DNA from 2 places in the Thalassotalea maritima genome. Region 2 is predicted to be linked to the other one. Evidence: predicted binding sites of a transcription regulator. Region 2 holds the regulator's gene; the other holds the start of a gene.
What was found. The regulator LexA, encoded in region 2, represses DNA repair genes until DNA is damaged. The targets are predictions, from matches to a motif close to TACTGTATNNNNATACAGTA.
Positions count from the first base shown of each region.

Region 1: the regulator LexA is predicted to act here: its motif matches at 8,512-8,531, upstream of recA (recombinase RecA).

Region 1 covers NZ_CP166919.1:644,087-661,196, forward strand. Annotated here, with positions in the region: gene ispD (2-C-methyl-D-erythritol 4-phosphate cytidylyltransferase) at 1-129, shown strand, start outside; gene ispF (2-C-methyl-D-erythritol 2,4-cyclodiphosphate synthase) at 120-617, shown strand; gene truD (tRNA pseudouridine(13) synthase TruD) at 610-1,662, shown strand; gene surE (5'/3'-nucleotidase SurE) at 1,640-2,395, shown strand; gene ACAX20_RS02830 (protein-L-isoaspartate(D-aspartate) O-methyltransferase) at 2,392-3,048, shown strand; gene ACAX20_RS02835 (YqaA family protein) at 3,045-3,623, shown strand; gene ACAX20_RS02840 (peptidoglycan DD-metalloendopeptidase family protein) at 3,674-4,516, shown strand; gene rpoS (RNA polymerase sigma factor RpoS) at 4,594-5,520, shown strand; gene mutS (DNA mismatch repair protein MutS) at 5,594-8,158, opposite strand; gene recA (recombinase RecA) at 8,579-9,607, shown strand; gene metA (homoserine O-succinyltransferase) at 9,985-10,896, shown strand; gene metH (methionine synthase) at 10,932-14,621, shown strand; gene ACAX20_RS02870 (GNAT family N-acetyltransferase) at 14,759-15,145, shown strand; gene ACAX20_RS02875 (S41 family peptidase) at 15,205-17,110, opposite strand, start outside.
Region 2 covers NZ_CP166919.1:290,830-307,939, reverse strand. Annotated here, with positions in the region: gene ACAX20_RS01315 (EAL domain-containing protein) at 1-2,336, opposite strand, end outside; gene ACAX20_RS01310 (sugar porter family MFS transporter) at 2,635-4,200, opposite strand; gene ACAX20_RS01305 (glycoside hydrolase family 43 protein) at 4,479-6,104, shown strand; gene ACAX20_RS01300 (glycosyltransferase family 2 protein) at 6,213-7,151, shown strand; gene ACAX20_RS01295 (acyltransferase family protein) at 7,314-9,242, opposite strand; gene lexA (transcriptional repressor LexA) at 9,406-10,020, shown strand; gene coxB (cytochrome c oxidase subunit II) at 10,587-12,101, shown strand; gene ctaD (cytochrome c oxidase subunit I) at 12,114-13,703, shown strand; gene ACAX20_RS01275 (cytochrome c oxidase assembly protein) at 13,720-14,271, shown strand; gene ACAX20_RS01270 (cytochrome c oxidase subunit 3) at 14,313-15,194, shown strand; gene ACAX20_RS01265 (DUF2909 family protein) at 15,566-15,775, opposite strand; gene ACAX20_RS01260 (SURF1 family protein) at 15,835-16,704, shown strand; gene ACAX20_RS01255 (hypothetical protein) at 16,755-17,110, shown strand, end outside.

The DNA.
Region 1 (17,110 bases), 350 kb from region 2:
GCAATGGAATATGCTGGTCAATCTGCTCATGTGGTGTCTGGGCGAGAAGATAACATTAAAATCACAAGACCAGCGGATTTACCGTTGGCCGCGTTTATTTTGCAACAGCAGGAGTCAGCATGCGTATAGGTCATGGTTACGATGTTCATAAATTTGGTGGTGAAGGCCCTGTAATGCTTGCCGGTGTGGCCATCGATTATCCACAGGGCTTCCTCGCCCATTCAGATGGCGACGTTGCGATTCATGCGCTGTGCGATGCCATCTTAGGGGCATTAGCAATGGGGGATATTGGTAACCATTTCCCCGATACTGATAGTGATTATGAAAACATTGACTCGCGTATTTTGTTGCGTCACGTTGTGTCACTTATGCAACAACGTGGCTATATGGTCGGTAATGTAGATATTACCATTGCCGCCCAAGCGCCGAAAATAGCGCCACATTTATTGGCGATGCGTCAGGTATTAGCCAGCGATTTAAATACTGATATTGATAATGTTAATGTTAAGGCGACAACAACAGAAAAGCTTGGCTTTGTTGGTCGAAAAGAAGGGGTTGAGGTACACGCTGTAGCCTTGTTGCTAAGCAGTGGCACTGAGGAGCAGGCTAATGACTGAACTGGCTTATGTTTACGGGAAACCTTCTGCAACAGGTGACTTACGTACTGTACCTGAAGACTTTCAGGTTATTGAGCTACTGCCATTTACGGCTAGCGGTGAAGGCGAGCATTTACTGATTCGTGTGCGTAAAACTGGCGCCAACACCATTTACGTTGCCAAACAGCTTGCTCGTTATTTTAAAGTAAAACCACATTTTGTTACTTACGCCGGATTAAAAGATAGAAACGCGGTAACCGAACAATACTTTGGTGTCCATGTTCCAGGTAAAGCAGAGTATGACTTGTCAGACTTTGACTGTCCTGGCGTCGAGATCCTATCGTACAAACGCCACAATAAAAAATTGAAGACCGGTGCTTTGCTCGGCAATCGATTTACCTTGACGTTGCGTAACGTTAGCGACGTTGAACAAGTACAAGCTCGTTGGCAACAAATTGTCGAAGGCGGTGTTGCCAACTATTTCGGTGAACAGCGCTTTGGTATCGACGGTAATAACCTTGAGGGTGCAAAACAACTGTTTGCAGGGCGTCGTATCAACGATCGTAACAGGCGCGGCTTTTATTTATCTGCCGCTAGGTCGCATATTTTTAATCAAATGCTGGCTAAGCGCATTAATATGGGCGCCTTTGATACGCCGATGAATGGCGATGTGTTTATGCTATCCGGATCTCGCTCGGTATTTGCTGAAGCGACGATTGATGAAACGATTATACGCCGTTTGCAGGAACAAGATATTAACATCACTTTACCACTTTGGGGTAAAGGTGAATTAATGACGCAAGCTGACGCTGCTGACTTTGAAGCACAAGCCGCAAGCGAACACAGCGAGTTTTGTCGTGGTCTTGAAAAGTTTGGCTTAAAGCAAGAGCGACGAGCTTGCCGTTTAACCATGACAGCACCAGCATTAACGGTTAATGACGATACGGTAGTGGTGAGCTTTATCTTACCGGCAGGCTGCTTTGCAACCACGGTGTTAAGAGAACTTATCAATTATAACGATATTAGTGCACAGGAACGTGACCATGAACATACTGATCAGCAATGATGATGGCGTTAATGCCCCTGGCATTAAAGTACTTCACCAACACTTGTCGGCATTTGCCGAACAAACTCTAGTTATCGGTCCTGACCGAAACTGCAGTGGCGCTAGTAATTCATTAACGTTATTGAATCCACTGCGTGCCGAAGTACTGGAAAATGGTTTTGTATCAGTGAACGGCACGCCAACCGACTGCGTCCATTTGGGTATTAGCCAGTTGAGTGACACGCCGCCCGATTTAGTGGTCGCTGGCATCAATCATGGTGCTAACTTGGGGGACGATGTTCTTTATTCAGGTACCGTTGCCGCAGCCACGGAAGGACGTCACATGGGGTTGCCAGCTATTGCAGTGTCGCTTGTGGGTAAAGAGCAACAACATTACGATACAGCTGCAGTGGTTGTAACACGGTTTATCGAAAAGTTACAGCAACACCCGCTTGCCAACGATCAAATTATTAATATCAATGTACCTGACGTGCCGTTGTCAGAATTAAAGGGGATTCAGGTTACTCGCCTTGGTCATCGTCATAAAGCTGAGACCATGAAAAAAATGCAAGACCCATGGAAGCGCGATATTTATTGGTATGGCACCCTAGGTGGTGAGTTAGATGCTGGCCCTGGCACCGATTTTTATGCGGTTGCCAATAACTATGCATCTGTGACACCATTAACGGTTGATATGACAGCCTACAACAGTATGGCCAACATGAAGCAATGGATTAGTGATTTAGACATATGAATGCGACTCGACGTATTGGTGGAAAATCTTCGCGAAGCGGCGAGCTGCTAGCAAGACAATTACAAGCCCAGGGGATCAAAGACGAACGTGTACTGCAAGCGATTGCGAAAAGTCCACGACATATTTTTGTCCCAGAAATACTTGCTCATAAAGCCTATGACAACACAGCGTTACCTATTGGCCAAGGGCAAACTATCTCGCAACCGTATATAGTCGCTAAAATGACCGAACTGTTATTAGCCAACAATAGCAATGAAAGCGTGCTAGAAATAGGCACTGGCTCAGGTTATCAAACGTCCATTTTGGCGCAGCTGTTCGATAAGGTCTACTCCGTAGAGCGAATCAAATCTTTGCAATTTCAAGCCAAACGTCGCTTACAAAGTATTGATTTACATAACGTACAAATGAAGCATGGTGATGGCTGGAAAGGGTGGTCAAGCAAGGCGCCTTATAAGGCAATTATCGTTACCGCGGCTGCGAGTGAAGTACCACAAATGCTACTCGAGCAATTAGCGGATGGCGGTAAGCTAATCATCCCTGTTGGACAAAATTCCCAAGTATTAAAATTAATTCAGCGTCAAGGCGATCGTTTTGACGTTAAAGAAGTCTTAGCGGTTCGTTTTGTACCGCTTGTTGCTGGAGCATTACTGTGAAAATATTTTCACCTTTATATCAATGGACTATGAACTGGGCGCAGCATAAAGCAGCACCTAAAGTATTGGCAGTGTTATCATTTGCTGAATCGGTATTTTTCCCTATTCCGCCCGATGTCATGCTTGCACCAATGGTGCTATCAAAACCTCATAAAGCCTGGCATTTTGCCTTTATTACCACTTTGGCATCCGTCTTTGGCGGCATTTTAGGCTATTTTTTGGGGTATTGGTTATTTGAGCCTGTAATTAAGCCACTACTTATCGATTTTAACTATATGGATAAATTTCAACACGCCATGGACTGGTTCCAAGAGTATGGTGTTTGGGTTGTTTTCCTCGCCGGTTTTTCGCCAATTCCGTATAAAGTATTTACTTTGAGTGCAGGTTTTCTGCAAATGATGTTTTTGCCATTTTTGTTGGCATCAGCCATCGGCCGAGGATTACGTTTTTATTTAGTCGCAGGTTTAATTAAAGCGGGTGGCGCGAAAATGGAAGCCAAAATTCGTGGCAGTGTGGATATTATCGGTTGGGCAGTGGTGTTACTTGCCATATTGCTTTATGTACTATTTAAGTAGTACTCGATAATTGCGCGCAAGCTTATTTAGGTTACATCAATAGCAAGACTATGAAACAACAAAAGGCAAGCAAACAACCTTATTTGGTACTGGCATTAACAGCCTGCTGGTTGTTACTTTCGGCTTGTGCTGACCGTACTCGCCCAGCCCCTGTGGTTAACTTGAGCAATAAAAGTGGTCCACAACAGCAACCTATTTATGAGTCGTTAGAACGTATCTCTGGCGACTCATATAAAGTCCAAAAGGGGGAAACCCTATACTCTATTGCTTTTCGTGCGGGCAGTGATGTAAAAACTTTAGCAAAACTAAATAACATCACACCACCTTATAAAATTTACCCCAATCAATTGTTAATTATCAATAACAAAGCGACGGTAACGGTAGCTAAAGGGAATCTAAAAAAAGAAAAAAATCCCCAAGTAAAAAGTAAAAAAAATGTTGCAAATGACAATGCCGAGGAGTATGGTGGCGATAAGGGTGGGAAATTCTCTGCGGTGAAAGTACCATCTTTAAAGCAGCAAGTGAAGTCGTGGAAGTGGCCAGTAAAGGGGCCTGTTATCGCCACATTTTCTACTGCTGAAAAAGGCAACCAAGGCATCGATATTGCCGGTAAACGGGGGACACCTGTTAAAGCCGCCGCCGATGGGTTGGTTGTATATGCTGGTAATGCATTGCGTGGATACGGTAACTTGATCATTATCAAACACAATGATGATTACTTGAGTGCTTATGCTCACAACGATCAGTTACTGGTAAAAGAACAAGAAACCGTTAAAGCGGGCTCGACAATCGCAAAAATGGGTAACACTGGCACAGACCGTGAAAAGCTACATTTTGAGATTAGATTTAGGGGCAAATCGGTAAATCCTTTACGCTATTTACCGAAGCGATAAGTAGTAATTAAGAAAAAGAACGAGGCAAATGTGAACAATTAACAACAACTCCGTTATAGGGGGTTTGGGAGACATCGATGGAAAAAACCAAAGAAGTAGTCACTACAAGCGAAAAGCAAACTGCAAGTGACAATACGCTAGAGAAGGTTGCTAGTGAAGAATCACCATCAAGTTTAGATGCGACGCAGCTTTATCTGAGTGAAATTGGCTTTTCTCCCTTATTAAGTGCTGAAGAAGAAGTTTTCTTTTCTCGTAAGGCATTGAAAGGGTGTGAAGCATCAAGAGCGAGGATGATTGAAAGTAATCTGCGCTTGGTTGTCAAAATCGCCCGCCGCTATAATAATCGAGGGTTGCCGTTATTGGATCTCATTGAAGAAGGTAACTTAGGCCTCATCCGCGCTGTTGAAAAGTTTGACCCTGAACGAGGATTTCGTTTTTCAACCTACGCCACATGGTGGATTCGTCAAACTATTGAACGAGCCATTATGAATCAAACCCGCACTATCCGTTTACCCATTCATGTTGTTAAAGAATTAAACGTATATCTACGTGCCGCACGCGAGTTAGTGCAGCAGCTTGATCATGAGCCAACCGCTGAAGAAATTGCCGATAAACTTGAAGTCCCTGTCGCCGATGTCAGTAAAATGCTCAAACTTAATGAACGCATTACCTCAGTCGATACCCCGTTTGGTGGTGAGTCAGATAAGGCGTTGTTAGATGTCATTGCTGATGAAAAAAGCCAAGGCCCAGAATCAGACTTACAGGATTCTGATATTCGCCAAAATATTGTTCACTGGTTAGGAGAGCTTAACTCTAAGCAACGAGAGGTGTTAGCCCGTCGCTTTGGCTTGCTTGGCTATGAGCCAGCAACGCTAGAAGATGTTGGTCATGAAATTGGCTTAACCCGTGAGCGTGTTCGTCAAATACAAGTCGAAGCATTAAAGCGATTACGTGATATTTTGTCATCACAAAACTTATCAATCGAATCGTTGTTCCAAGCATAAACCTCGTCTGATATAGACAAACAAAAGACCCGCATTAATGCGGGTCTTTTACTTTACAATGATGCCATTAGTATTATAACGATTCTTTTAGTTTATATAATAAATCCAGCGCCTGTCGCGGCGATAAATCATTCACATCAACGGCCTGTAATTGGTCAACAACAGGGTGTGACGGAGCGAATAGGTCGGCTTGTTGTACCTCGCTGGCAGGCTTGATGATCGTTGGTTTTGACTGGCTTTCAAGCTCCGCTAAGCGCTGTTTTGCTCGAGCTATAACGCCTTTAGGTACACCAGCAAGTTGAGCCACTTGCAAGCCAAAACTTTTTGAAGCCGCACCCTCTTGCACGGCATGCATAAAGACAATGCTGTCGCCGTGTTCAACGGCATCAAGGTGCACATTAGCTAGGCTTGGCATTTGCTCTGCTAATTCTGTCAGCTCAAAGTAATGACTGGCAAATAACGTAAATGCCTTAGAATTAAGTGCGAGGTACTCTGCACAAGCCCAAGCCAGTGATAGGCCATCATAGGTCGATGTTCCTCGGCCGATTTCATCCAATAATACCAATGATTTTTCGCTGGCATTGTTTAGTATATTAGCTGTTTCAGTCATCTCAACCATAAAGGTTGAGCGGCCACTTGCCAAATCATCAGATGCACCAATACGGGTAAATATGCGATCGACAATACCAATGCGTGCACTGTCGGCAGGAACAAAACAACCAACGTGAGCAAGCAGCGTGATAAGCGCCGTTTGCCGCATATAGGTTGATTTACCGCCCATATTAGGACCGGTAATAATTAACATACGGCGGTCATTGTTAAGCATGACAGGGTTAGCGATAAAGGCTTCAGTACTGACTTGCTCAACCACTGGGTGGCGACCTGCATTTATTTCTATGCCAGGCTCATTGCTAAGCTCGGGTTGTTGATAATTTAAGGTGTCGCTGCGTTCGGCAAAGGTATTTAATACATCGATTGTGGCAATGGCTTGCGCGCAGGTTTGTAAGGTATCAATTTGCTCAGCCAATATATCGAATAGCTCATCGTATAAGCGTTTTTCTAAGGCTAAATAACGGCTTTGTGCCGTTAATACCTTTTCTTCATGGGCTTTTAGCTCTTCGGTAATAAAGCGCTCGTTATTTTTTAATGTCTGGCGCCGAATGTAGTGATCCGGTACATCTTGTGATTGGTTACGAGAAATCTCTATATAGAAACCATGCACTTTGTTGTAGCCAACTTTTAGCGTGCTGATGCCAGTGGTTTCACGCTCTCGTTGCTCCATTTGTGCCAAGTAATCAGTAGCACCTTGGCTTAAATCGCGCAGTTCATCGAGCTCAGCGTTATAACCTGTGGCAATAACACCACCATCACGGATTAATACCGGCGGGTTATCAACAATGGCTTCGCTAAGTAGTTGTTGAGTATCTGGTAGTGGTTTAACTTGCTCTGCTAATGTTTGCATCAATGGCGTCTGGCAAAGTTTGGCTAACTCATGTAGTTCGGGTAAGGCGGTAAGAGCATTACGCAAACGTGCAAAATCACGAGGGCGAGCGCTTCGCAAGGCCACGCGGGAAACAATACGTTCGATATCACCCATGCTTTTTATCACATCAAAGGTATCGTCTTTAATGTCTTCGGCTAGGATGGTGGCAATAGCCTCTTGGCGCTGTTGTAACGTATCAATATCCCTGAGAGGGAAGTGTAACCAACGCTTTAATAGGCGCGAACCCATTGGGCTTGCACTTTTATCTAACACTGAAGCTAAAGTGTTTTCGTAACCGCCGGATAAATTAACGGTGAGTTCCAAATTTTTACGAGTAGCGGCATCTAAAATTACACCAGAAGCATAACTTTCTGCTTTAATCGAACGAATATGTGGCAAGGCACTGCGCTGCGTATCGGTAACGTATTGTAATAAACAACCTGCGGCACACAGACCAAGTGGGTAATCTTGTACGCCAAAACCGGCTAACTCGCTGGTGCTAAACTGTTTGTTTAAGACTTTGTTGGCGGTTGCCAGATCAAACTCCCAATCGGGACGGCGACGCGTTCCTTTAATGGAATCGATTAAGCTAACATGGTTAAATGATTCAGGATAAAGCAACTCAGCTGGATTAAGTCGTTGCAACTCTGCTTGCAGTTGCTCAGCTGTATTTGGCTCAGCAATGACAAAACGGCCACTGCTCATGTCCAAGTAGGCCACACCAAAACCCGTTTTATGTTCAAATATGCTGACTAACAGGTTATCTTGCTTGTCATTTAATAACGCTTCATCGGATACCGTACCCGGTGTAACAATGCGCACTACTTTGCGTTCAACTGGACCTTTACTGGTCGCAGGATCGCCAATTTGCTCACAAATGGCCACTGACTCACCAAGTTGCACCAATTTGGCCAAATAGCCTTCTACGGCATGGTAAGGAACACCGGCCATCGGAATCGCATTACCCCCTGATTTGCCGCGAGCGGTTAGCGAGATATCCAATAAATCAGCCGCCTTTTTGGCGTCATCGTAAAATAGTTCATAGAAATCGCCCATGCGATAAAACAATAAAATATTTTGGAACTCAGATTTAATGGTCAGGTACTGGCGCATCATAGGCGTATGATTGCCATTGTTTAAAAGGTTGTCAGTCATCTATTAGCTTTTTGTTATGGATTCGAGGTGAAATAAGTGGCAAGCAAACTATTTTGTGTGCGCCAGCAAAGGCTTATTAAATTTACCTAGAAACCTTGAATATAGGAGTAAACGTTACAATGTAATGATGTTAAAATAATCTGTGTTAAAGAGCAAAAATGATTTCTTTAAACAGAGTCAGCTTTACTGCATAAACTACTGTATATAATAATGTATCAGTTACAGTAATGTACTGTATATGATATTAAAGTGATCATGTGTAACTAACGAAGGTTTTATTTGTTTTTCAATTAAATCAGTGTGTTACTGGGTTGTTTTGCGGTTTTTTAACGATTTTTAGAAATAACTGTTGATACTGTACGATTATACAGTATACTGTCATCAATTACTGGATACATATTAAAACTTCTGGAGACATTAATGGACGCGAATAAAGAAAAGGCGTTAGCCGCAGCGCTAGGTCAAATTGAGCGCCAATTCGGTAAAGGTTCAATCATGAAACTTGGTGAGAACCGCAGCATGGACGTTGAAACCATTTCAACTGGCTCTTTATCATTAGACGTTGCATTAGGTGCAGGTGGTTTACCAATGGGACGTATTATTGAAATTTACGGTCCTGAATCAAGTGGTAAAACAACACTAACCCTAGAAGTTATCGCTGAAGCACAACGTAATGGCAAAGTGTGTGCCTTCGTTGATGCTGAGCATGCACTTGACCCTATTTACGCGGAAAAGCTTGGTGTAAATATTGATGAGTTATTGGTATCTCAACCAGATACAGGTGAGCAAGCATTAGAGATTTGTGACATGCTAACCCGCTCTGGTGCGGTTGATGTTATCGTTGTTGACTCGGTAGCTGCGCTTACTCCTAAAGCTGAAATTGAAGGTGACATGGGTGACAGCCACATGGGCTTGCAAGCACGTATGCTATCGCAAGCAATGCGTAAGTTAACGGGTAACTTGAAGCAATCTAACACCATGATGATCTTCATTAACCAAATCCGTATGAAAATTGGTGTTATGTTTGGTAACCCAGAAACCACAACAGGTGGTAACGCATTGAAATTCTACGCGTCAGTACGTTTAGATATTCGTCGCACAGGTGCGGTTAAAGATGGTGATGCAATCACTGGTAACGAAACACGCGTTAAAGTAGTTAAGAACAAAATTGCTCCACCATTTAAGCAAGCTGAATTCCAAATCATGTACGGTGAAGGCATTAACAATATCGGTGAACTTATCGATTTAGGTGTACAGCACAAGTTAGTTGAAAAAGCCGGTGCTTGGTACAGTTGTAATGGTGAGCGCATCGGTCAAGGTAAAGCCAATGCTTGTAATTTCTTAAGAGAAAACAAGGCAATGGCAAAAGACCTAGACGCCAAACTGCGTGCATTATTACTAACATCCACTGTAGTTAGTGACGAAGAAGAGACAATTGAAGCTGAATAATCTCAGTTTCTAATCTTGTATTGTAAGGCCACTCAATGAGTGGCCTTTTTTGTACATGGATGTACTTATACTCCCGCGCCATGGATGGTGCTAGGAAGTGCTTGTCATGGATGTACTTATACTCCCGTGCCATGGATGGTGCTAGGGAGTGCTTGTAGCTGATTTATACTTCCTAGCCACAGGTAGCGTTAAAGAATATCGCTAAATAGTTTGGTCACTACAGACGTTGTTTTATTTAACTTATCAGCATAAACCCCTACCTTTAATTCTTTTTATAGAGGAATCTATAATATAAACTTTAGACGTCTAGATGTTTAAAGTTGACATTCTACGATGCTCACGTACTATGAATATGTTTATGTTAATAGAATGTTGTTATGCCAATAAAGATCCCTAATCAATTACCCGCACTGGCGGTGCTAGCGAATGAAAATATTTTCGTGATGTCGGAAACCCGTGCCATCAGCCAGGACATACGGCCGATGCAGGTGGCTGTACTCAATCTTATGCCGAATAAAATTGAAACGGAAATCCAGATTTTGCGCATGCTATCAAATACTCCATTGCAAATTCATATTGATTTGGTGCGTTTGCATCTCGACCAACCGAAAAATACTCCCAAGGCTCATATGGATGCCTTTTATGTATTATTCGATGATATTAAACACAAACACTATGATGGGCTTATTGTTACCGGCGCTCCGCTTGGCCAATTAGATTATCAGCAGGTTAACTACTGGGATAAAATAGAAGAAGTATTTCGCTGGGCCAACAGTAATGTCACCTCAAGTCTATATTCTTGCTGGGCAGCTCATGCGGCGTTGTATTTTCATTATGGGTTAGAGCGGCAGTTGCGTGATGACAAACTATCAGGGATATATCAGCACAAAACCTTAGATCCGATGGAGCAGTTAACGCGAGGCTTTGACGAGCATTTTAACGTACCACATTCTCGTTATGGCGAAATACCACTGCAGGATTATCAATCTATTGAAGAATTATCGGTATTAGCACACTCAGCACAAGCAGGTGTTTACTTGGCAGCAAGTAATGATAAACGCCATGTGTTTGTTACCGGCCATCCTGAATATGACTCTTACACACTCAAAGAAGAGTATCAGCGAGATTGTGACGCAGGTATTGACCCGCAAATACCGGTCAATTACTTTGATAATGACTGTATTGATAGCGAACCGGCCAATAATTGGCGAAGTCATGGCTGTTTATTGTTTAGTAATTGGTTGAATTACTACGTGTATCAAATTACGCCATATCATTTAAATCATTAATAAGAGCATGTTTAGTGCCGTAATCCTGGAAGTATATTGTGACATCATCTAGCCATACTTTATTAGAACAACAATTATCTGAGCGTATATTAGTTCTCGATGGTGCCATGGGTACCATGATCCAGCAGCATCAATTTAGCGAAGCCGACTTTCGTGGCGAGCGCTTTGCAAAATGGCCTTGTGATCTCAAAGGCAATAATGACTTATTGGTATTAACTCAGCCCGAAGTAATCAAAGATATTCATCGCCAATACTTGCTCGCTGGTGCCGATATTATCGAAACCAATAGCTTTAATGCCACACGCATTGCGATGGCCGATTATGATATGCAAGAGATATCGGCAGAAATTAACTTACAAGCGGCGCATATTGCTCGCCAAATTGCTGATGAGGTAACCAGTTTACAGCCTGACAAGCCACGCTTTGTTGCGGGCGTTTTAGGGCCGACCAATCGCACCTGTTCTCTGTCGCCAGATGTGAATGACCCAGCATTTCGCAATATCAGCTTTCATGAGCTCGCTGCGGCGTATCGTGAATCTACCATGGCACTTATCGACGGCGGTGTCGATATAATCATGATTGAAACCATCTTCGATACCCTTAATGCCAAAGCCGCCATTTTCGCGATAGAAGACGTGTTTGCTGAGCGCCAATTGCGTTTACCTATAATGATCTCCGGCACCATTACCGATGCATCAGGGCGGACACTATCGGGGCAAACTACCGAAGCGTTTTATAATTCGCTACGTCATGCTAACCCGATTGCGATAGGTCTTAATTGTGCGCTTGGGCCAGTGGAGCTGCGCCAGTACATTGAAGAGTTGAGAAATATCAGCGATTTTGCTATTTCAGCACACCCTAACGCGGGCTTGCCGAATGCCTTTGGTGAATACGACTTTACTGTTGCCGACATGAACGCACACATTAAAGAGTGGGCAGAATCGGGATTCTTAAATATCGTTGGCGGTTGCTGCGGTACCACGCCAGAACATATCAGAGGCATTGCCGATACGGTAAAAAACATTAAACCCAGAACGATTACGGCGCAGCCTATTGCCTGTCGCTTATCCGGTTTAGAAGCGTTAAACATTGATGACAACAGTTTGTTTGTTAACGCTGGTGAGCGAACCAATGTTACCGGCTCTGCTATTTTCAAGCGTCTTATTACCGAGCAAAAATACGATGACGCTATTGCTGTTGCTTTGCAGCAAGTAGAGAATGGTGCGCAAATCATCGATATCAATATGGATGAGGGCATGCTTGATAGCCAAGCTGCAATGGTGACCTTCCTTAATCTTATCGCTGGTGAGCCTGATATTGCCAAAGTACCGGTTATGCTCGACTCGTCTAAATGGGAGATTATTGAGGCAGGCCTGCAATGCATCCAAGGCAAGGGCATTGTTAACTCGATATCGCTAAAAGAGGGCGAGCAAGCGTTTAAACGCCAAGCTGAGCTTATTCGTCGTTATGGCGCGGCGGTGATCATTATGGCTTTTGATGAAGTAGGTCAAGCTGATACCAAGCAGCGCAAAGTGGAGATTTGTCAGCGCGCTTATCATATTTTGGTCGACGAACTGAATTTTCCACCCGAAGATATTATTTTTGATCCCAATATTTTTGCTATCGCCACCGGTATTGAAGAGCACGATAATTACGCCGTTGACTTTATTGAGGCGACCAAAGAAATAAAACAAACCTTACCGCATGCGATGATCTCTGGTGGTGTGTCGAATGTGTCATTCTCGTTTCGTGGTAATAATCCGGTACGCGAAGCCATTCATGCGGTATTTTTATATCACGCCATTAAAAATGGCATGGATATGGGCATTGTAAATGCTGGCCAATTGGCCATTTATCAAGATATTCCCAAAGATTTATTGCAAGCGGTTGAAGACGTTGTGCTTAACAGCGACAACGGCGCTACTGAACGCTTGCTTACCATTGCCGAGCAGTATCGCAATCAAGCATCAGGGCAAACCAGTAAGGTCGATTTAACATGGCGCGAGTTACCGGTTAACAAACGTTTAGAGCATGCGTTAGTAAAAGGCATTAATGAATATATCGTTGCCGACACCGAAGAGGCTCGCCTCGCCGCCGAGCATCCACTGCAAGTGATTGAAGGGCCACTCATGGATGGCATGAATGTCGTCGGTGATTTATTTGGCGAAGGACAAATGTTTTTGCCGCAAGTGGTGAAATCGGCAAGAGTGATGAAACAAGCGGTAGCCCATTTACAACCGTTTATCGAAGCCTCCAAAACCACCAGTAAATCCAATGGCAAGATCTTGCTCGCAACGGTAAAAGGCGATGTACATGACATAGGCAAAAACATTGTTGGCGTGGTATTGCAATGTAATAACTATCAGGTTATCGACCTTGGTGTAATGGTACCGTGCGATAAAATCCTACAAGTAGCCAAACAAGAACAAGTCGACATCATTGGCTTGTCAGGGCTTATTACCCCAAGCCTTGACGAAATGGTGCATGTTGCTAAAGAAATGCAACGCCTTGATTTTGATTTACCACTGCTTATTGGCGGAGCGACCACGTCAAAAGCGCATACGGCGGTAAAAATCGACCAACAGTACCAGCATCCCGTGGTGTATGTTGCCAATGCCTCGCGTTCGGTGTCTGTGGTCAATGCGCTATTAAATGACAAACTTAAAGCGGATTTGGTACAGCGCACCGAAAAAGAATACGAGACAGTTCGTCAGCGTCATTCGCAAAAAGGCCCTCGTAGCGAGTTGCACTCTCTAGCTGATGCTCGTGCTAATGCCTTTGTAGCTGACTTTAACGATTACACGCCTGTTAAACCGAATAAGTTAGGTGTAACGGTACTGGATAAGCTCGACTTAAATGTGGTGCGCAACTACATCGACTGGACGCCATTTTTTCTAACGTGGCAATTATCGGGTAAATACCCAGCCATTCTTGAACACGAACTGATTGGCGAAGAAGCCAGCAAGCTGTTTAACGATGCCAACCGCATGCTTGATGAGCTAATAGCCAAAGACACCATCAAAGCGCGTGCCATTTTTGGATTATACCCAGCGGCGAGTGATGGCGATGATATTTTGGTTTACGCCGATGAGAGTAAACAGCAGGTACTTAAAAGACTGGCCCATTTACGTCAACAAACTGCAAAACCAGCAGGTCAATTTAACCGTTGCTTAAGTGATTATGTGGCAAGCCACGATTCTGGTATTGACGATTACATCGGTGCGTTCGCCGTATCGTCGGGCTTTGGTGTTGATGACTTGGTGGCAAAGTATGACGCTGAGCATGATACCTATAACTCGATTTTGCTCAAAGCCGTAGCCGATAGGCTTGCCGAAGCCAGCGCCGAATATTTGCACGAACAAGTGCGTAAACATTACTGGGGTTATAGCGCCAACGAAGACTTTGATAATGAATCATTAATCCGCGAGCAATACCAAGGTATTCGCCCAGCACCAGGTTACCCTGCTTGCCCAGAGCATACCGAAAAACAATCCCTTTGGGATTTACTTGATGTTGAAAACAACATTGGTATGGAGCTCACCTCAAGCTACGCCATGTGGCCAGGAGCCGCTGTGAGTGGTTGGTACTTTGCCCATCCACAAAGTAAATACTTTGCCGTTGCTAAAGTTGATAAACAACAAGCTGAAAGCTATGCCGAGCGCAAAGGCTGGTCATTAAGCGAAGCGGAAAAATGGCTCGCGCCAAATTTGAATTACGAGCCGTAATGATGATTAAAGGGTTAATAAGGTCATATCTTCAATTTAGATAGAATAAACAATAATTTAACTGGATGGGTTAAATAGTAGTGATGTGCAAAGTTTTAACGGAGTGCGATAAAACTCTTCTTACGAAAGTTAATAATTTGAGAAGAAAAGTTTCATTGCAAGAAAAGAGTATTCTTAAGCAAGATTGCTTTTATTTAAGTGAGTTTATATTCGATAGGTTACTGATTTTTGAACAGAACGAAAAGCTAGAAGCATATTTAACACTTAGCTCTGAGGGACCAAACTTCCCTAGTAGTGAGATACATTTGAATATTTTTGTTGATCCGGATGTTCAGAATCAGGGGCATGGCACAAGATTAATTAACCAGGCAAAGCATGTAGCTGAAGAACTTGGTAAAAATAAAATTACGATTATGGTTAAGAAATATAGACCCGAGCTATATTCATACTATGAGAAGCATGGATTTAAGTTATCTAGCGAGAATAAATTTTGCTGGAATATGGCTTTTAACCTAACAGTTTAAATCGAGACAAAATAAAAGGGCATCTATGATGCCCTTTTACATTTCTAATTTACTAGCAATTACTGAATCTTAAACACATCAGCCGCTGGGCCCGTTTTCGGCATTGGCTTAGCGTTTAATGGCGCAATTGATTCCGCTTTTAGTTTGTAATTTAGGTATTCAATACCTTTTTCTAGCTGAGCATCAAAGCCGTTAAAGGTGGCGTACGGCAGATTATCTACTTCAATATCTGGCGATACACCGGTACCTTCTACTACCCATGTGCCATCCATTGAGTACTGTGGTAATTCCGCAACACGCGCCATGCCGTTATCGGTTAAGCGGTTACGACCCGTTAACCATACACCGGCACCTGCCGTTTGCTTACCAATCAGTGGGGCTAAACCAAGCGATTTTATCGCTGCTGAGAAGGTTTCACCGTCAGAGTAGGTTAGCTGATCGGTGAGGACCACTAAGTGACCTCGGAAGGTTTGCTGCATATTGGTGTATGGCGCGCTGTCACGCTCTTGCCAAAACATCCATGCTTTACGCAACAGTTTTTCAATTAGCCAGCTGTCAATGTTACCGCCACGGTTACGGCGCACATCAATGATTAAACCGTCTTTTTCTATGTTGTCGTAAAACTCACGGGCAAAGCTGTTAATGTCGCGCGAGGTCATCGCATTCATGTGCAAGTAACCAATATCGCTGTTGGCTTTAGTGACCAATTGCTTATTATGCTCTACCCAATCAAGGTAGCGCATATTGGCATCGCTACGTGTTGTTGCCGGCACAACAACGGTTTGGTGAGTTTTGCCTTTGCGCTCTAGGGTTAACAACACTTGCTTGCCCGCTTGATTGCGCAGTGCTTTGTGCATAGCGACTAGCGAATCAACCGCTTGGTTATTAATATGGGTGATAATATCGCCTTCAAGAGCATTAACTTCGGCTTTAGCTAAAGGCGACGCAAACGATGGAATATCTTTATCGGCATCGAATATATCATCAATGCGAATACCGTCTTTCACTTCGCTAAAGCGACCACCTAAGGTACTGCCTTTCGGTGCGTTGCTATTTTTTGGCATATCGCCGCCACGCACTTGTGAGTGCAGGGCATTTAGCTCGCCCATCATTTGCGCGAAAATATCGTTTAGTTCGCTGCGTGAGGTGATGCGATCAACCAGTGGTTGATACTTTTCTTTAACGGCTTGCCAGTCTAGGCCGCGCATATTGGCATCGAATAAAAATTCACGGTGCATAAGCCACGCATCTTCAAACATTTGTTGCCACTCATCGGCTGGCGAAAACGACAGTTGCCATTGCTTTGAATTGACTTGGTGATCAGCTAATGTTTTTGCTGCTTTTTCTCCAGCAGGAAGTAAATATAATGCGGTTTCATTACCCGCTTTTTTCGCTACCAGTATGGTTTTGCCATCGGCGGCAAGTTGGTAACCACGAACATCGCTAATAAAAGTATCGGCTTTAATGTTACGGTTGGCGTTTTTAATAAACTGGATATCGCGTTTGTTGCCATTTCTAACCGTGACATAGAGGCCTTTATCATTGGCGCTTAGATCACTGTAATTACCATTTGCAACGGGTACTTGGTAAAGCTTGTCGGTAATCGCTTGCCAGTTTACTTTGGCTTTGTCGTTATCCTTATTGTCCTGGTCTTTATCATTTTTGTTTGTTTCAGACGCCGCGTGATCAAGCTCGGTTAATGTTTTAAACGGGAAACTTGCTTGATCAGTCAGTTGATAGGCATAAATTAGACCACGCTTATCAAACGCCGGGCCTAAATTACGATCGCCCCAAGGCGAGCTTGGCGATGATGCAAAGTGACGATTCGAGATAAAATACAACCAGTTACCATCAGGCGAAAACGCAGGCGAGAATGCTTCGTATTTATCAGAGGTGATAAATTGCTCGGTTTGTTCCGTTAGTGAATATAAGCGTATGCTAGTGCGTTGGCGATCGGTGTGATCA
Region 2 (17,110 bases):
GCCGCGCCAATAATAAACAACACCAAACTTAACACGATCAAATAGTAATAAGCTGGAATAATCACGTTAAAGCGAAACGTGCTTGACGGCGTTTGCCATTTGCCATCGATACCAGTATGCGATAACTCTAACTGATATTGACCAGGCCATAACTTATGAAACTCAATGGTATTGCCACTAATCAGTTGGTAATCCTCAGAGCTATTTAGGCGGTAACGATACTTAGTCGCTTCACTGGTGGCAAAATTAAATGCCGACATCATAATTTTTATATGATCACCAGATAAATTTATCGGCTTATCTTGGCTGAGCCTTGCGACTTTCTCAACGCCATCATTTTGTATCGACACAAGAGCAAGCGCTTGATGATTAATCGCTGATTGGCGACTTAAATTTGCGGTTAAAACACCATAATTGGTCGCAAGTAAAAACTTATCATTCAGAATCGATGAAGATGTTTCCACCCAAGTTAAAGCGCCTAAAGCCAAAGGAGGTAAAATAATATCCGTCTGCAAGGTTTGTTTATTCAACTCAATAATACGATTAGATGATGTTAACCAGACACTATCTTGGGTAAGGGAAAGCGAATACAAATCATTAGAAGGCAAAGAAGGCAAATCAACATAAGAAAGGCGTGCCTTAGCCAGGTTTCCGTCGGGCTGTAATAGGATCTTTACCAAACCTTCACCTTGGGTGCTAACCCAAATCGTACCGTCTTTATCTTGGGCAATATCTGAGGCACGAACGTAACCTGCGCCATTCCCCAATTTAAAATGGGTAACATCATTGGTTCGCGAATCGACAACAAAAATACCATCGGTTGTTGCCATCCAAATACGTCCGTCTTTACCCCGAATCTTTTTATAAGTGAAGTTGCCTTCTTTACTGTAAAGATTATCCGGCTCTTTAAGTAAGGTTCGACTTACCCCATTCTCCTCACTAAAATAAGCTAAGCCAACATCAATATAACCCGTGATCCAAACCCCATCGCCATCGACTAATACTGTATATATTTCGCGGTTCAGTAAATTGTGAGGATTACCTATTTCGTTACTAAAAAACTTCAGTTGTTTTGTATCTCGCTCGAACTTAAACAATCCGTGATCGGTTGCAAACCATATATAATGCTCATTATGGTCAATTGCCCAAACTGATAAATCTTCTCCGTTAAATCCTGTTTGTTGAAAACCAAAAACGTCTTTTTGCCATTGTGCAGTTTCAATATCTAACTTTAAGACATTGTTCACGGTTGAAACATACAATTCGTTGTCTATAACATGGGTGGTGAAGGTTTGATTAGTAATCGGCACGTTAAATTGTGCATCAGGCTGATAAAGGGCGATGTCGCTATTTGGAAAAGCTTGGACCACACCACCCTCGAGCCCTAACCATATACTGCCTTGATGATCAAAGTGAATATCGAGTACCCCATTAGAAGGTAAGCTGTATGGATCAAACTTATTACTTTGATAAAGCTGTTTTTGTTGAGTTGACAAGTCGAAAGTCATTAATCCCGAACTGTGGAAGCTTAACCAAAGCGCATCGTCATAGAGTTCAATATCTGAAATCACATCCTTTTTAAACCCGGCGCCAATGTCCCAAACTTTTGTTTGCTGAGTTTTACTATTCCACTCTATTAGACCGACATTCAACACACCAAAAAATAGCGAGTCACCGACATATTTAGCTGCATTTGAATAAACCCCACCAATCACTGGAAAATCTTGATAGGGGTAGTATTGATATTGATTACGTTCTACATCAAACTTAATTAAGCGTTGGGGTGTTGGAAAATAAAGGTTACCGAGGTTATCTTCAGCGACGACTTCACTGACAAATGATGCATCACCAAGCGGTTGGAAATATTGCTGCTCTTTATTGAATGTGAATACCCCTTCTTGAGTGACAGCAACAACACCTAACTTCTCGCTATAATGCAAGCGTAAAACCCAAGCAGAGCCTAGGCCATGGCGGGTATCGTATACATCAATTTCGCCACCCGCTTTAATTCGATTTAAGCCCGCTTCGGTTGCTAACCATAAATAACCATCGGCGTCTTCGACAATATCAAGAACAAAATTATTGGAAATATGGTGAGCTTCACCTGGTGAATAAAAAAAATGCTGAAAATCATGGCCATCGTAACGAAAAACACCCTTGGCGGTCGCCAACCAAATGTATCCATTAGATTGTTGGTAAATACGATTGATCTGCGCATTTAAAAGACCGCTAACATCATCAAGCCTTTTAAAGCCAATAAAATTACTAGCGCTCACCATGCTGGAACACACAAGAGTGATAATAGATATCAATATCGCCAATCTATTCACACGCATGCTTATAATCCCAAACTAAGAGCCACTAAAATTATTATTAATATCAAAGGTTCGCGAAACAAAATGGGGGTTCGCCACAATCTAACACGCCACCTATAGCAATCTACCACCCGAGTTTGTAAAAATAAAGTAAAACCCGATTGCAAGCCACCGTTAAAACAAGTAATCAAACAGTCAGTAAAAGTTCCTTTAATGGCATGCAGCTCAACTAGGTTATAGAAACAAAAAGGGCGTTGCCACTGCAACACCCTTTTGCTTATTCTATTGGGCTAACCCTAACTCAATACTTTCATGACGATTAAGCTCGACTTAACTCAACCTCAAGTTGTTCTAAAGTTTTGCCCTTGGTTTCAGGGAATAGCTTCATCACAAGTACTAAACCTAACAACGCACTGGCGCCATAGATAAAGAATGTTGTTGCGGCGCCCCAATTCGATAACTCCCAAGGGAATACTAAGGTAACCGTAAAGCTCACCATTGAATTGATTACCCCAACAAACGAAATGGCAATACCACGAATGTGATTAGGGAATATTTCCGAGAACATAACCCACATCACTGGACCGAGTGATACCGCAAACGACGCGACAAAACCTAAAATCCCTAACAAGATAACGGTCGCATTCATATTACTAGCAAGTTTTAAAATCTCGCCTTGGGCTTTATTGAAATCGCTTTTACCGAGCGTATCGATAAGCGCATTTTTAAACGCCACATCGGAGTGATAAGTCACTCCTTCAAATTCACTCAAATCTTTTATTTGAGGATACTGTTCGGCGATTTGAACGATATCTTGTTGCTGCAATTTATACGTTGCTTGGCTAAAGCCATATGAGCAAAGCGCCATTGACATAACAACACCTGCCAAGCCAAATATTAACAGTGGCTTGCGACCTAATTTATCGATTAACGCCATAGCAACCACGGTAAAGATAACATTAATAAGGCCTACCAATACCGCTTGCGAAAACGCTGCGTTAGTACCAACACCACTTTGTTCAAAGATACTTGGTGCATAAAAGAACACCGCATTAATACCCGTTACTTGCTGAGCGATACCAACGATTAAACCGATAACGAGAGCAAAACGCATTTTTGAACCAAACAGGAATTTTAGACTGCTTTTAAGTGATCTGTCTTGTTTAGCTAACGACTCACGAATTTCCGCAATTTCTTCTTTAAAAGAATGCTCAGCACTATCACCGTGCAAGTTTTTTAGAACTTTTTCGGCAGCCAAATCTTGATTCTTCAGAGCTAACCAACGTGGGCTTGGTGGAATAAAAAACAATAAAATTAACCACACAAGAGCCGGCAGGATTTCCAAGCCCAACATCCAGCGCCAGGTGTTGGTGTCGATACCTAGCGAACGAATTAATTCGGTTGGATTTTGACTCGCATCAAGTAAGAAATAGTTTGCAAAATAAGCAGCAGAGAAGCCAACAACGATATTTAATTGATTAATCGATACCATTTTACCGCGTTTTTCTGGCTGACTAATTTCAGCAATATACATTGGCGCGACCATCAGTGAACAAAATGCTAAACCACCAATAAAACGGGCAACAACCAAAGTCCAATAAGTAGGTGCGAAGGCTGATGCTATGGCCGATAACAAATATAAAGCCGCAATGATACGCAATAAGTTTCTACGACCTAGAATATCTGATAATACACCTGCGGTTAACGTGGCAATTATCGCCCCGAGTGTTGGTGCGCTAAACACAAAACCGAGTTGAATATCATCAAGCTGAAACTCATTGGTTAAATAATTAGCGGTGCCCGAGATAACTGATGCATCAAAACCAAAAATAAAGCCGCCAAGCGACACTATAATGGTATAAAGAAGTACGGGGGAAAGCTTCATTGATTGTAATAATCCATTAACATTGTTGTTGTAATGTAGCCAGTATATCCAAACTCGCTATAAATTGAACAGCGAAATATCTATTTAGCCAACTTATTAACTACCAATAATGAGTCAAAGCGAACTGCGTACCTTATTGAGCTGGCCCGCTCACATAATAAAATATGTTCTTTGTACAAAACAAAGTCTCGCCAACAGCAAGCATAAAAGCAGTATTTATGGTAAAAATAAGGTCTGATAGACACCTCCCACATTGATAACCATAAGAGCGATTTGTCATGACAACTGTCCATAACCCTATTATTCCAGGTTTCAATCCTGACCCTTCAATCATTCGCGTTAACGATGACTATTACATTGCTTGCTCAACATTTGAATGGTATCCAGGTGTTGCGATTTATCACTCGAAAGATCTTATCAATTGGCAATTAGTTACCTATCCACTAACGCGTTTATCACAACTTGATATGCGCGGTAATCCAGACTCTTGTGGCGTTTGGGCACCTTGCTTAAGTTACGACAGTGGCACCTTTTATTTGGCATTTACCGATACCAAACGTTTTGCCGGTGATGTCAAAGACACCCCTAACTTCTACGTTACCACAAACGATATCTTAGGCGATTGGTCAGATCCTATCTACGTCAATAGCAGTGGCTTTGACCCGTCTATTTTTCATGATGACGATGGCAAAAAATATTTTATCAATATGCTCTGGGATCATCGCAAAGTAACAGGACGCAATAATTGGCTACCGCACAAGTATTTTGGCGGCATTATGGTGCAAGAATTAGACGTTGCAACCGGCAAACTTGTTGGCGACGCAAAGAATGTATTCGCCGGCTCCGCCATTGGCCTGTCAGAAGGTCCGCATATATATAAGCGCGACGGTTATTACTACATGGTGGTTGCCGAAGGCGGCACCGGAAAAGACCATGCGGTCACCTTTGCCCGCGCTAAATCAATTTGGGGGCCATATCAAGTTGACCCACAAGGTCCAATGTTAAGCTCAGCGCGTTCGCCGTTAACTGAATTAAAACGGGCTGGTCATGGTGATTTGGTTGAAACCACCTCTGGTGAACACTTTCTTGTACATCTCTGTAGTCGCCCATTAGCTTATCGAGGTCGTTCTGTCATGGGCCGAGAAACTGCGATTCAGCCTGTTGAATGGTCGAATGATGGTTGGCCTCGCTTAAAAGGCGGCGGTCATGCTCCCCTTAGCCAATTTGACATAAAAAACCATAAACAAAGCCCAGCACGAGCTAGGCAACAACGCGTTGAATTTGACGGCTCACCATTGCCGTTAGACTTTCAAACACTGCGTTATCCGTTGCCAGAAGAGGTCATGTCGCAACACGAGCGCCCAGGTTATTTGCGCCTTGCCGGAAAGCAATCATTAGGCTCATGGTTTGAGCAAGCATTGATTGCCAGACGCCAACAAGCATTTTGCTATAGCGTTGAAACCCAACTCGATTTTAAGCCAAAAAACTTCCAGCAAATGGCCGGACTCGTCTGCTATTACAACGCCAAAAAACACTACTATTTACACGTTACTCACGATCCTGACAAAGGCCGCGTGCTGGATTTGCTGATGTGTTGCAGTGACTGGCAAACGCTATACCCGATGGATGACGTGATTTCGCTACCAGCGCATGGGGAGATCAAGCTAAAAGCGGAAGTTGAATATGATTTATTATGGTTTTCTTGGGCAGTGGACGGCGAAGATTGGCATAAATTACCGTTTCCTCTTGATTACAGCGTATTAAGTGATGAAGTTGGCGAAGGTGGCGGTGATGCTAATTTCACAGGTGCGTTTGTCGGCATCTGTTGCCAAGACCTAAGCGGGCAACAGCATCCTGCGTATTTTAAGTATTTTGACTATCAAGAAAAAACACTAGATATATAAATAGGAAAACTCTGTAATTATTAAGCAGTGGTATGAATCAATCGAAGAGCTCTTAATATCTACGTCTCCTTTTTAAAATCTGGTATCATACAACGATCGATCCTAAACTTGAAAGAATATACGTTAATGAAGCCTCAGTCTTATCCTCCATTCACTCGTATTGATAGCATCAAAGAGTTTCTTTTTCGCTTTGCAGCCACAAAAGGGCTAATACCATATACTTGGTTTAATAAAAATTTACCTCCTAAGGAACAACTGACCCTAGCTCAACTGCCTTTAAATTTGGAAATTGTTTCGCATTGTTGGAACTACTCACACCTATTAACGTATCAACTAAGCTCATTAGTAAAGTACCCTCTAAATAATGTACGAGTAACCCATACTGTATTTTACTCCGTTGATGACTCTGAGACGACTCAACTTATTGAGTATTTTAAAACACAAGAGGCCAACAACCTTACATGGAACTTTATTCCATTGCCGACAGAACAACTTATGCGTCGTGCGATAGGCCGCAATATCGCAGCCAAAAATACCAAGGCAGATTGGGTTTGGTTTACCGACTGTGATGTTGTTTTCCACGAAGGTTCTCTCGACCAGTTAGCTGAGCAACTCGTCAATCGTCAAGATTATCTTGTCTACCCAGAAAAATTATTTGCGACTGAATTGCTATCTAAAAGTGATTCTTTACTCGAACAGACGGACAATTCTCCAGCAATAAAAGAAATAGATAAAAGTAAGTTTAAAGAATTATTCTTTAGTCGGGCGACGGGGCCAATACAAATTACCCATGGCGATGTAGCAAGAGCATGTGGCTATTGTGACGATTTAAAAATCTACCAAACAACTGTAGAGCGCTGGAGAAAAACCTACGATGACAGAGCTTTTCGATGGTTAATCAATCAACCTCAAGGTGAACCAATTGAATTAACGAATGTATTTTTTATTCGTCATGAAGACAAAGGTCGCTATAAAAAAGGCAGCTTTTTTTCAAAAATTAGAAAGGCTATTCGTAAAATCAAGTCAAACGTTTTCAATAAGCGTTAATTATTTAACGCTATTTGAGCAATCTTGTAAGCCCTTAACACCATGATACAGCGATCTATCTTTCGGGCTTACAAATTCTCTATAACTTCATCCCATTAATCTGGTTTGTTATATTCAGCTACAGCCTCACGAATACAATACCTAAATATAGCCCTCGATTATTTAATTCGATATTTCAATCATTTCCACTAACTTAAATGCCCCAAGAATCGACGGATGGTCATCATCAAAATAAAGAGGTACCCCATCTTTCACCGCATAACAGTCAGTTTGATCGCAAAAGATTTTCTCTGGGTTTATCAAATGAACATTATCAGGGTATTTTGAATTGTTAAAATGCCTAATCATATGCACGTTTCTATTCTTGTACCAGTTTAGGCTCGTCCCAACTATGTTATCTAAACTTTCCCCGCTATGAAGCTTATTGTCTATCAGCTGGTTTATTGGCTTCGGAAGCTCCGGTATTGGGTAGAAAATATAAACATTATCTTTTTTAGAAGCTAATAAAGAAATTAACTCATCTATTTGCTCAACAAGAGATAAAGCTTCCCTAGAAATATCAGGCTCACTCTCATCGGTATAATTATCAGCGTTGCCGTCCAAAAGGTGAGCTGTAAAACGGTGATTAAAAACCACATTTTTTATATTATCGTTTTCGATGATATAGTTGATACTGTCATTATACCATTTAGAGCATTCACTAAAATCGGCGGATTTCTTATATGATGGTATACACCCAGAATAGCTAAAATGCTTTAACCCAACCTCGTCAGACTGTAATTTATCAGCTAACGCATAAGCAATTTCTACTGCGTGGCTGTCACCCAAAATAGCCCAAGATATATTTTCACCAAAATACTCACACGACTTTGAAGGCTCTTGATAAGAACCGATATGGCAGGTGTCTCTGTATGGGCTTGGAACTGATTTACCAATTAATTCTTGATAATGATGAGGAGCAAGCTTTAAAAAACCATTATTCACCAACACAATCAGCCCTAATAAACCTATCGAGAAAACAAGGCCAATAGGTTTACATTTTAAGTATTGCGATAATTGCGAGAAATCATTTCTAAATTTAATCGTCTCTATATATTTGTGACTGAGAAAACCCAAGAAGACCGATGCTAAAATGCCTAAATATATAAAATTTTCCGTTAAAGAAAAGTAGAATATCGCAACAACAAAAGGCCAATGCCAAAGGTATATAGAGTAAGACCATTTACCTAGATACTGAAATATAATATTACCTGTGACGAAACTATCATTTCTTTGAGCTTGGATTAGCAAGAACGTCCCTACAACAGGGATTAAAGCTAAATAGCCTGGCCATAAACTGTCTTTTGATATGAATGTATAAGATAAGATTATTAGTACTAACCCAAGCCATTCAAAGGCTTTTTTTCTATTCTCTGCAAGTTTTAACGGGTAGAGGTATGCAACACCACCAATCATCATCTCCCACGCTCTAGTATGCAATAGATAGTATGAAGGATTAGCCCAGTGGTAGGTTGCTATTACACATAAGAAAAACCCGATTACAGTTCCTGCTAAGATGGCCTTTCTCATAGCCATCAATGACATATGCTTTCTCATCGCAATAAGGGCTAGAGGGTAGAGTATGTAAAATTGCCATTCAGCAGATAAAGACCAAGTATGTAAAAGCCATTTTTCGTGTGAAGCTGTGTCAAAGTAGCCAGATTCTGTCCAATATACGATATTGGATAAAAAGGTCATACTACTGAGTACATGCTTTCCTAGTGCTTTGTAATCTAACGGAGTCAGGAAAAATAAGCCGAACACCAGTAAGACCAAACAAAGAACCGCTAATGCAGGTATGATCCTATTAGCCCTTGCAAGGTAAAACTTCGATATCGAAAAAGTTTCTTGCTCGATCCCTTTAAATATTATCCCCGTCATTAGGAAACCGGAGATAACAAAAAATACATCTACTCCCGCAAAACCTCCGGGCATCCAGTTCGCATTAAAATGAAACAACACAACAGCTATTACTGCAATGGCTCTTAGACCATTGATATCTTTTCTAAACTGCACAAGAATATACCAACTGAATAAAATATTTTGGCGCATTTTATCCTAAAAAAACAATAAGACAAAGTCATCCTTATATACCTTCCTACTAAGAGAAATGCGGCAACGAAGTCTATTTAAATAAAACAAACGCTTAGCGGTTGCTTATTACTGCTAGCTGTATATACTAACAGTTACTGTACATATAGACAGGCGACTACGCATGCGAGCCCTAACAGCCAGACAACAACAAATATTTGATCTTATCAAAGAAAAAATCGCCGCTACCGGCATGCCTCCAACCCGCGCAGAAATTGCCAATTTCTTTGGTTTTAAATCTGCCAATGCAGCCGAAGAGCATTTAAAAGCACTTGCGAAAAAAGGCTTTATTGAAATGCTGCCGGGTACCTCGCGCGGTATAAAATTAGCCGAAGAGCATATTGAAGAAGAAGGTCTACCTCTAATTGGTCGTGTCGCTGCTGGAGAGCCAATTTTGGCGCAAGAGCATGTTGAAGATCATTACAAAATAGACGCCAGCTTATTTCATCCAGCAGCCGATTATTTATTGCGTGTTAACGGCGAAAGTATGAAAGATATCGGTATTATGGATGGCGATTTACTTGCTGTGCATCAAACTAAAGATATTCATAATGGTCAGGTTGTGGTTGCTCGCGTCGACGATGATGTCACCGTTAAACGTTATAAACGCGAAGGTAATGTTGTGTACTTACATGCTGAAAATGAAGCCTTTGAACCGATTGTTGTCGATCTAGCATCAACGCCGTTTAATATTGAAGGTATTGCTGTTGGTATTGTTCGCAATGCTGATTGGATGTAAATCAATATCGACAACTAGCGGGCTAGATTAGTTAGCTCGCTGTTCAAAAAACAAGCAAACAGACTCGGTCTTTTTCTTAGCTTTATCATCAAACTCGATTCCTACAACTCTTTCATCAAGCTTGCCTCAAGCATTTTGAGAGTATTTACTCTAGCTCCTACCCCTTGAAAATATTTCTTTTTTTCAATCAAAACACTAGATCTTGTTCAAATTTTAAGTAATCCTAGTTCATGAAATAAACAAAAATGACTCATTGTCTAGCTTAACGCGTAGATAGAGCCATTGAATAATAACAACAAAGCGCGCTAAATCTACACCATTCAAATTATACCCAAACGTAGATTGGTCGTACGTAATAGACTGAATTCCAGAAGTATTTAGTCTAATAACAAAAACAATAATTTACGGAAATTTGCGACATCGAGTGAAGATGTATCCTGTCCTTTTTCTGTATTTTCTTAGGCTTGTTAAGCAGAAGGAGATGTCGAGTGAAGAGAGGTAACCTAGGTTGGCTAGGATTGGCAGGTATATTTGCTAGTCCAGCTTGGGCTGAATCACAATGGAACATGACTAAAGGTGTGACAGACGTCAGCCAAAACGTTTATGACCTCCATATGATGGTGCTGTGGATTTGCACAGCAATTGGTGTGGTTGTATTTGGTGCAATGTTCTGGTCGATGATTTTTCATCGCAAATCTAAAGGCGTCAAGCCGGCCGATTTCCACGAAAGTACCAAAGTTGAAATTCTTTGGACAGCCATTCCTGTTTTGATCTTAATCGGTATGGCATGGCCAGCAACCACTGCCCTAATTGATATGGAAGATAACAGCAACTCTGATATCACCATTCAAGTTACCGGTTCTCAGTGGAAATGGCATTATAAGTATTTTGATCAAGACATTGAATTTTACAGTGTTTTATCCACTCCTCGAACTCAATTCGACAACCGCGCAGGCGAAGGCGATGAGAAAGGTGAGAACTACTTACTCGAAGTCGACAAGCCTTTGGTTATCCCTGTCGATCGCAAAGTACGTTTCCTTATTACCTCAGATGACGTTATCCACTCATGGTGGGTGCCTGCCTTTGCGGTAAAACAAGACGCTAATCCTGGTTTTATCAACGAAGCATGGACTAAAGTCAATGAACCCGGCATTTATCGCGGCCGCTGTGCCGAGCTATGCGGTAAAGACCATGGTTATATGCCAATTGTTGTAGATGTTCGCTCAGAAGCGGACTACGAGCGCTGGATAAATGAACAAAAAATCGCTCTAACCCAAGCTAAGCAAGCAGAAGCGGCGTCTGTTAATCAAGAAATGTCGATGGCAGACCTGATGGAGCTAGGCGAAAGCACCTACATGGCACACTGTGCCGCATGTCATCAACCTAATGGTAAAGGGTTACCACCAGCATTTCCGGCATTAGCCGGCAGTGGCATATCTATCGATGGCGGTAAAGTAAATGAGCATATCGATGTTGTCGTCAATGGTCGTGCCGGTACCGGTATGCAAGCCTTTGGTAAGCAACTAAGTCTTAAAGAAATTGCCGCTGTCGTTACCTATGAGCGTAATGCGTGGGGTAATAACACTGGCGATGCGATTCAGGCTAAAGATGTTCAGCAATTATCGAGCAATAGTGACTCTGTCGAGGTTGCTGCTGTCAGCGTCAATACGGCAGTTACAGAAGCTGAGCAAGCGACAGAAAATGAGCCAGTTAGTAACGACGTGACGGCTGAAAATGCCAGCGACAATGCTGCTGAAGCTCAGGTTGATATGAGCGATTTAACCATGGAGCAACTCATGGCAAAAGGTGAGCAAGTATACCTTGCGAAATGTGCAGCATGCCATCAAGCCTCTGGTGCAGGATTACCACCTACCTTCCCATCACTCATTGGTAGCCCTATCGCCACGGGTGATATCGCCAGTCATATCGATATCGTTGTTAATGGCAAACCTGGTACAGCGATGATGGGTTATGCCAGCCAGTTAACACCACAAGAAATGGCCGCAGTCATTACCTATGAGCGTAATGCATGGGGAAATGACACCGGTGATACCGTGCAAGCTAAAGACGTAGCCAAATAAGGGGGAATGATTATGAGTAGTGCTACTAATACGTTAGATCATGTTCACGATCATCATGATCATAAGCCAGCGGGCATCATGCGCTGGATCCTAACCACCAACCACAAAGACATTGGTACCTTGTACCTTTGGTTCAGCTTTGCCATGTTACTTACTGGCGGCGCCATGGCCATGGTTATCCGTGCCGAGTTATTCCAGCCTGGTTTGCAAATTGTCGAGCCAGACTTTTTTAACCAAATGACCACTGTCCATGGTCTTATCATGGTGTTTGGTGCCATTATGCCTGCCTTTACAGGCTTAGCTAACTGGCTGATTCCAATGATGATTGGTGCCCCAGACATGGCTCTGCCACGATTAAATAACTGGTCGTTTTGGATCTTACCATTTGCTTTTTCTATCTTGCTTGCAAGCTTGTTTTTAGAAGGTGGTGGACCAAACTTTGGTTGGACGTTCTATGCGCCACTATCAACCACGTACTCTAACGGCAGCACCGCATTTTTTGTCTTTGCGGTACACATTATGGGTATCTCGTCGATTATGGGGGCGATCAATATCATCGTCACCATTATGAACATGCGCGCTCCAGGTATGACCTACATGAAAATGCCCCTGTTTGTTTGGACGTTCTTCATTACCGCTTACCTATTAATTGCCGTTATGCCGGTACTTGCCGGTGCGGTCACCATGGTATTAACCGATACCTACTTTGGCACCTCATTCTTTGATGCTGCAGGTGGTGGCGACCCCGTCATGTTCCAGCATATCTTCTGGTTCTTTGGTCACCCTGAAGTTTACATCATGATTTTGCCAGCCTTTGGTATTGTCTCAACCATTATCCCAGCGTTCACTCGTAAGCGCCTATTTGGTTATAGCTCAATGGTTTATGCAACAGCATCGATTGCATTTTTATCGTTTATCGTTTGGGCGCATCACATGTTTACCACAGGTATGCCATTGGCCGGTGAGTTATTCTTTATGTACTGCACCATGCTCATTGCCGTGCCTACTGGGGTTAAAGTCTTCAACTGGGTAGCAACCATGTGGCAAGGGGCGATGACCTTTGAAACGCCTATGCTGTTCTCTATTGCTTTTGTCATCTTGTTCACCATTGGCGGTTTCTCAGGGTTAATGCTGGCAATGACACCAGTCGACTTCCAATACCATGACACCTACTTTGTTGTAGCTCATTTCCACTATGTACTGGTTACCGGTTCGCTGTTCAGTTTATTCGCAGCAACTTACTACTGGTTACCAAAATGGACGGGGCACATGTACGACGAAAAAATCGGTAAGCTGCATTTTTGGTGCTCGTTAATTTCAGTAAACGTACTGTTCTTCCCTATGCACTTTATTGGTCTTGCTGGTATGCCTCGTCGGGTACCTGACTATGCGTTGCAATTTGCCGATATGAATATGTGGGTAAGTTTAGGTGGTTTTGCCTTTGGCTTATCACAGCTGATCTTCTTATATGTGGTACTCAAATGTATTCGCGGCGGTGAAAAAGCCGAAGCGAAGTCTTGGGAAGGCGCAGAAGGTTTAGAGTGGACAGTGGCCTCGCCAGCGCCATATCACACCTTCGCTACACCACCAGAAGTGAAATAATCATTAAGGAGTCGTCATGAGTGATACCAACGAGCCTAACGATAAACGCCAACAAGTTAATAAAAGTGTACGCAAATTAGTGTTCACTGTGGTTGCCATGTTTGCCTTTGGTTTTGCTTTGGTACCACTTTATGACGTGTTTTGTGACATTACTGGATTGAACGGTAAAACCAATGAAACGGCTGCCGAGGTATACCAAGATGGTATTGATACCTCGCGGGTTGTGCGGGTGCAGTTTATCAGTCGTATCGCTAAGGGCGCACCTTGGCAATTTGAACCCGAGCAGAACTTTATTGACGTTCACCCAGGTGAAATGAAATTCGTAAAATTTTACGCCAAAAATCAATCAGACAAATACGGTGTCGCGCAAGCGGTACCTTCAGTATCGCCAGGGCAAGCGGCCAATTACTTTCAAAAAATTGAATGTTTTTGTTTTAACCAGCAACCGCTAGAAGCCGATAACGATGTATGGATGCCACTACAGTTTTACGTTGATCCAGAGTTACCCGAGCATATTGAAGAGCTGACCTTATCATACACCTTGTATGACATAACCGAAGCCAGCTAAACACCGTTAAACTGATTCACTAGGCGTACGAGGAAAAGACAATGAGTGAAACGAAAAATTACGAAAGCTATTACGTGCCAGAACAAAGTCACTGGCCAATAGTTGGTGCCGTTGCGCTATTTTTGATAGCCATTGGTGCTGGTAGCTATGTTGCTAACCTAAAAACAGGAGACGGTTTTGGTGGCTGGGTATTACTTGCCGGTATCGCTTTAATCATTTACATGGTTATTGGTTGGTTTTCCAATGTTATTGATGAGTCATTAGCAGGCAAATACAGCGCGCAAATGGACAACTCATTCCGCCAAGGTATGAGCTGGTTTATCTTCTCTGAAGTGATGTTTTTTGCGGCATTTTTTGGTGCCTTATTTTATGCCCGAGTGATCGCTGTGCCTTGGCTTGGTGGTGAAGGTAATAACCTAGAGACTTGGCAAGTGTTATGGCCTGAATTTACCGCGGTATGGCCACTAGAAGTGACCCCAGATGGTACAACTACCGAAGCCATGCCTTGGACTGGATTACCCCTTTATAACACCATTTTACTACTAACCTCATCTTTTACTGCTCACTTTGCTCACGTTGCATTAGAGCAAGAAAAACGAGGCCTGCTTAAATTTTGGCTTGGCGTAACCATTGCTTTGGGTGTTGCCTTCCTCGCATTACAAGTTGAAGAGTATATTTATGCCTACACCGAGATGGGCCTGACCTTGGCCAGTGGTGTATATGGTAATACCTTTTTCATGCTTACAGGCTTTCATGGTCTGCACGTGACCTTGGGTACCATCATGCTGATTGTTATGTTTTTAAGAGTGTTAAAAGGTCACTTTAGCCCAGATAACCATTTTGCCTTCCAAGCGGCAAGTTGGTATTGGCATTTTGTTGATGTGGTCTGGGTGCTGTTATTCGTGTTTGTTTACGTTCTATAGCGTAAACAAAATAAGGTGTCGTCACGGACGTATTCACCTTTGTTTGTATTTTCTACAATAAGCTATTTTTTGTAATAGCAAAGCAGAGTAAGCGAAATTTGGTTATTCCAAATGAGAGAGCTCTAATGCCGCTAGTGCGAAAAATAGCCATTGCCCCTTGGGCTGAGGCTAAAATCGTTTGACTCTGCGTTAAAACTGATGAATTTAGATGACTAAATAACATGACTTTTGCCTTGATTAAAACGATTTTATCTCTCAGTAGATTTATTAAACAGAGGTCAATACGTCCGAGCAACTGGCGACGCCTTATTAACGGTTTACTACTTGCACAAAAGCTGTCGTTTTATGGCTGTTAAACAGGTGGTAAACCGTTAATAAGGTCGAGGGTTGGGCTGAATGATGCCGGTGGCAATGCCAATAAATAATAGCAAAATAATTAATGCCGATATCAGCACCCGTCGTCCGATGTATTTTGACATGGGTGGCTTTTTAGAGTCATTGCTGTTCATGCTGACACCTGCTTTAAACAGGTTGTATATCATCAACAGTAATAACAAAACGATGACAATTTTAATGATCATATTGTTCTCAGCAGCCCCTTTATTTAAGTATTTGTTTTAGTAGTAACCCTGTGCAAGCAATGACCCAAACCATAATAAAAACCAACACTTTCCAGTTCGTAAAAAGCTGGCGCCTGTTATGGGTCGTTATTACCTTGGCGGTATTTGCATTATTAATCAAGTTAAGTTTTTGGCAGTACCAACGGGGTATCGAAAAACAACAACGGTTAGAGCGCATTGCTGAATTTAATCAGCAACAAGCGCAGCCCATGGCGCGTATTATCGATAATGCCCAGAGTAATAATACATCCGCGTCATCAACCGCCGACATCTTTGCGCAATACAATGACGTGATGGTTACTATCCGTGGCTACTTTGTTGCCGAGCAAGTGTTTTTACTGGATAACCAAGTCGATTCGGGGCGAGTTGGCTACAAAGTCTACGCCATATTTTTTGATGAGCCTAGTGCACAACATGTACTGGTTAATTTAGGCTGGGTCGCAGGTTCCGTTGACCGAACTCAATTACCACTCATTGAACTACCTAAAAATAAACAACAACTAATCGCCCATGTTCGTATCCAACAATCTGGCTTGGTATTGCAACAGCCCACATTTAGCCAACTAAACTGGCCGTTAAGAGTGCAGCAAATTGATAGCCAGCGATTTTCACAACTGATTGATCTTCCCCTATTACCATTTAGCTTATTTTTACATGAAGATGAGCAAATCGGTTACAAAAAAACGTGGCAACCTATTGTTATGCTGCCAGAAAAACACTTTGGTTACGCGGTGCAATGGGGCGGCTTAGCAGGGGCATGGCTATTACTGATGTTGGTGGCTAGTTATCAAATGCATCTGCGTCGAAATATCGATAGTAACCAAAACAACGGCGCAGAGAATCACGAAGCAAACGAGGACCGAACAACACACAAACACGTATCGCGATAACCTGAAAAGGCAATAACTGTATCAACATAACCATAACAATAAGGCAGATTATGAGCAAAGCTGTAAAAAACAATCGACGTAGCCTATTGCTACTTATTGGCGTATTTATTCTCCCGGTGATCTTGGCCAAGCTAGCCCTAGAGTACCAATGGTTTAACTATGGTGTAACCAATCAAGGCGCCTTACTAAACCAGCCACAAACCCTTAATGAAAAAGGCATTAAAGTTGACCTCAATAAGCAATGGTTACTCATTACCGCTTTGCCCGACAACTGCGATGAGCGCTGTGCTTTTACCTTGTCAGGTATGGATAACACCTACTTAGCTTTAGGCCGTGAAACCCACCGTGTCACACCTATTGTCATTAGCGCTACACAACTTAGTGATCAGTATCAGCAAATTATTCA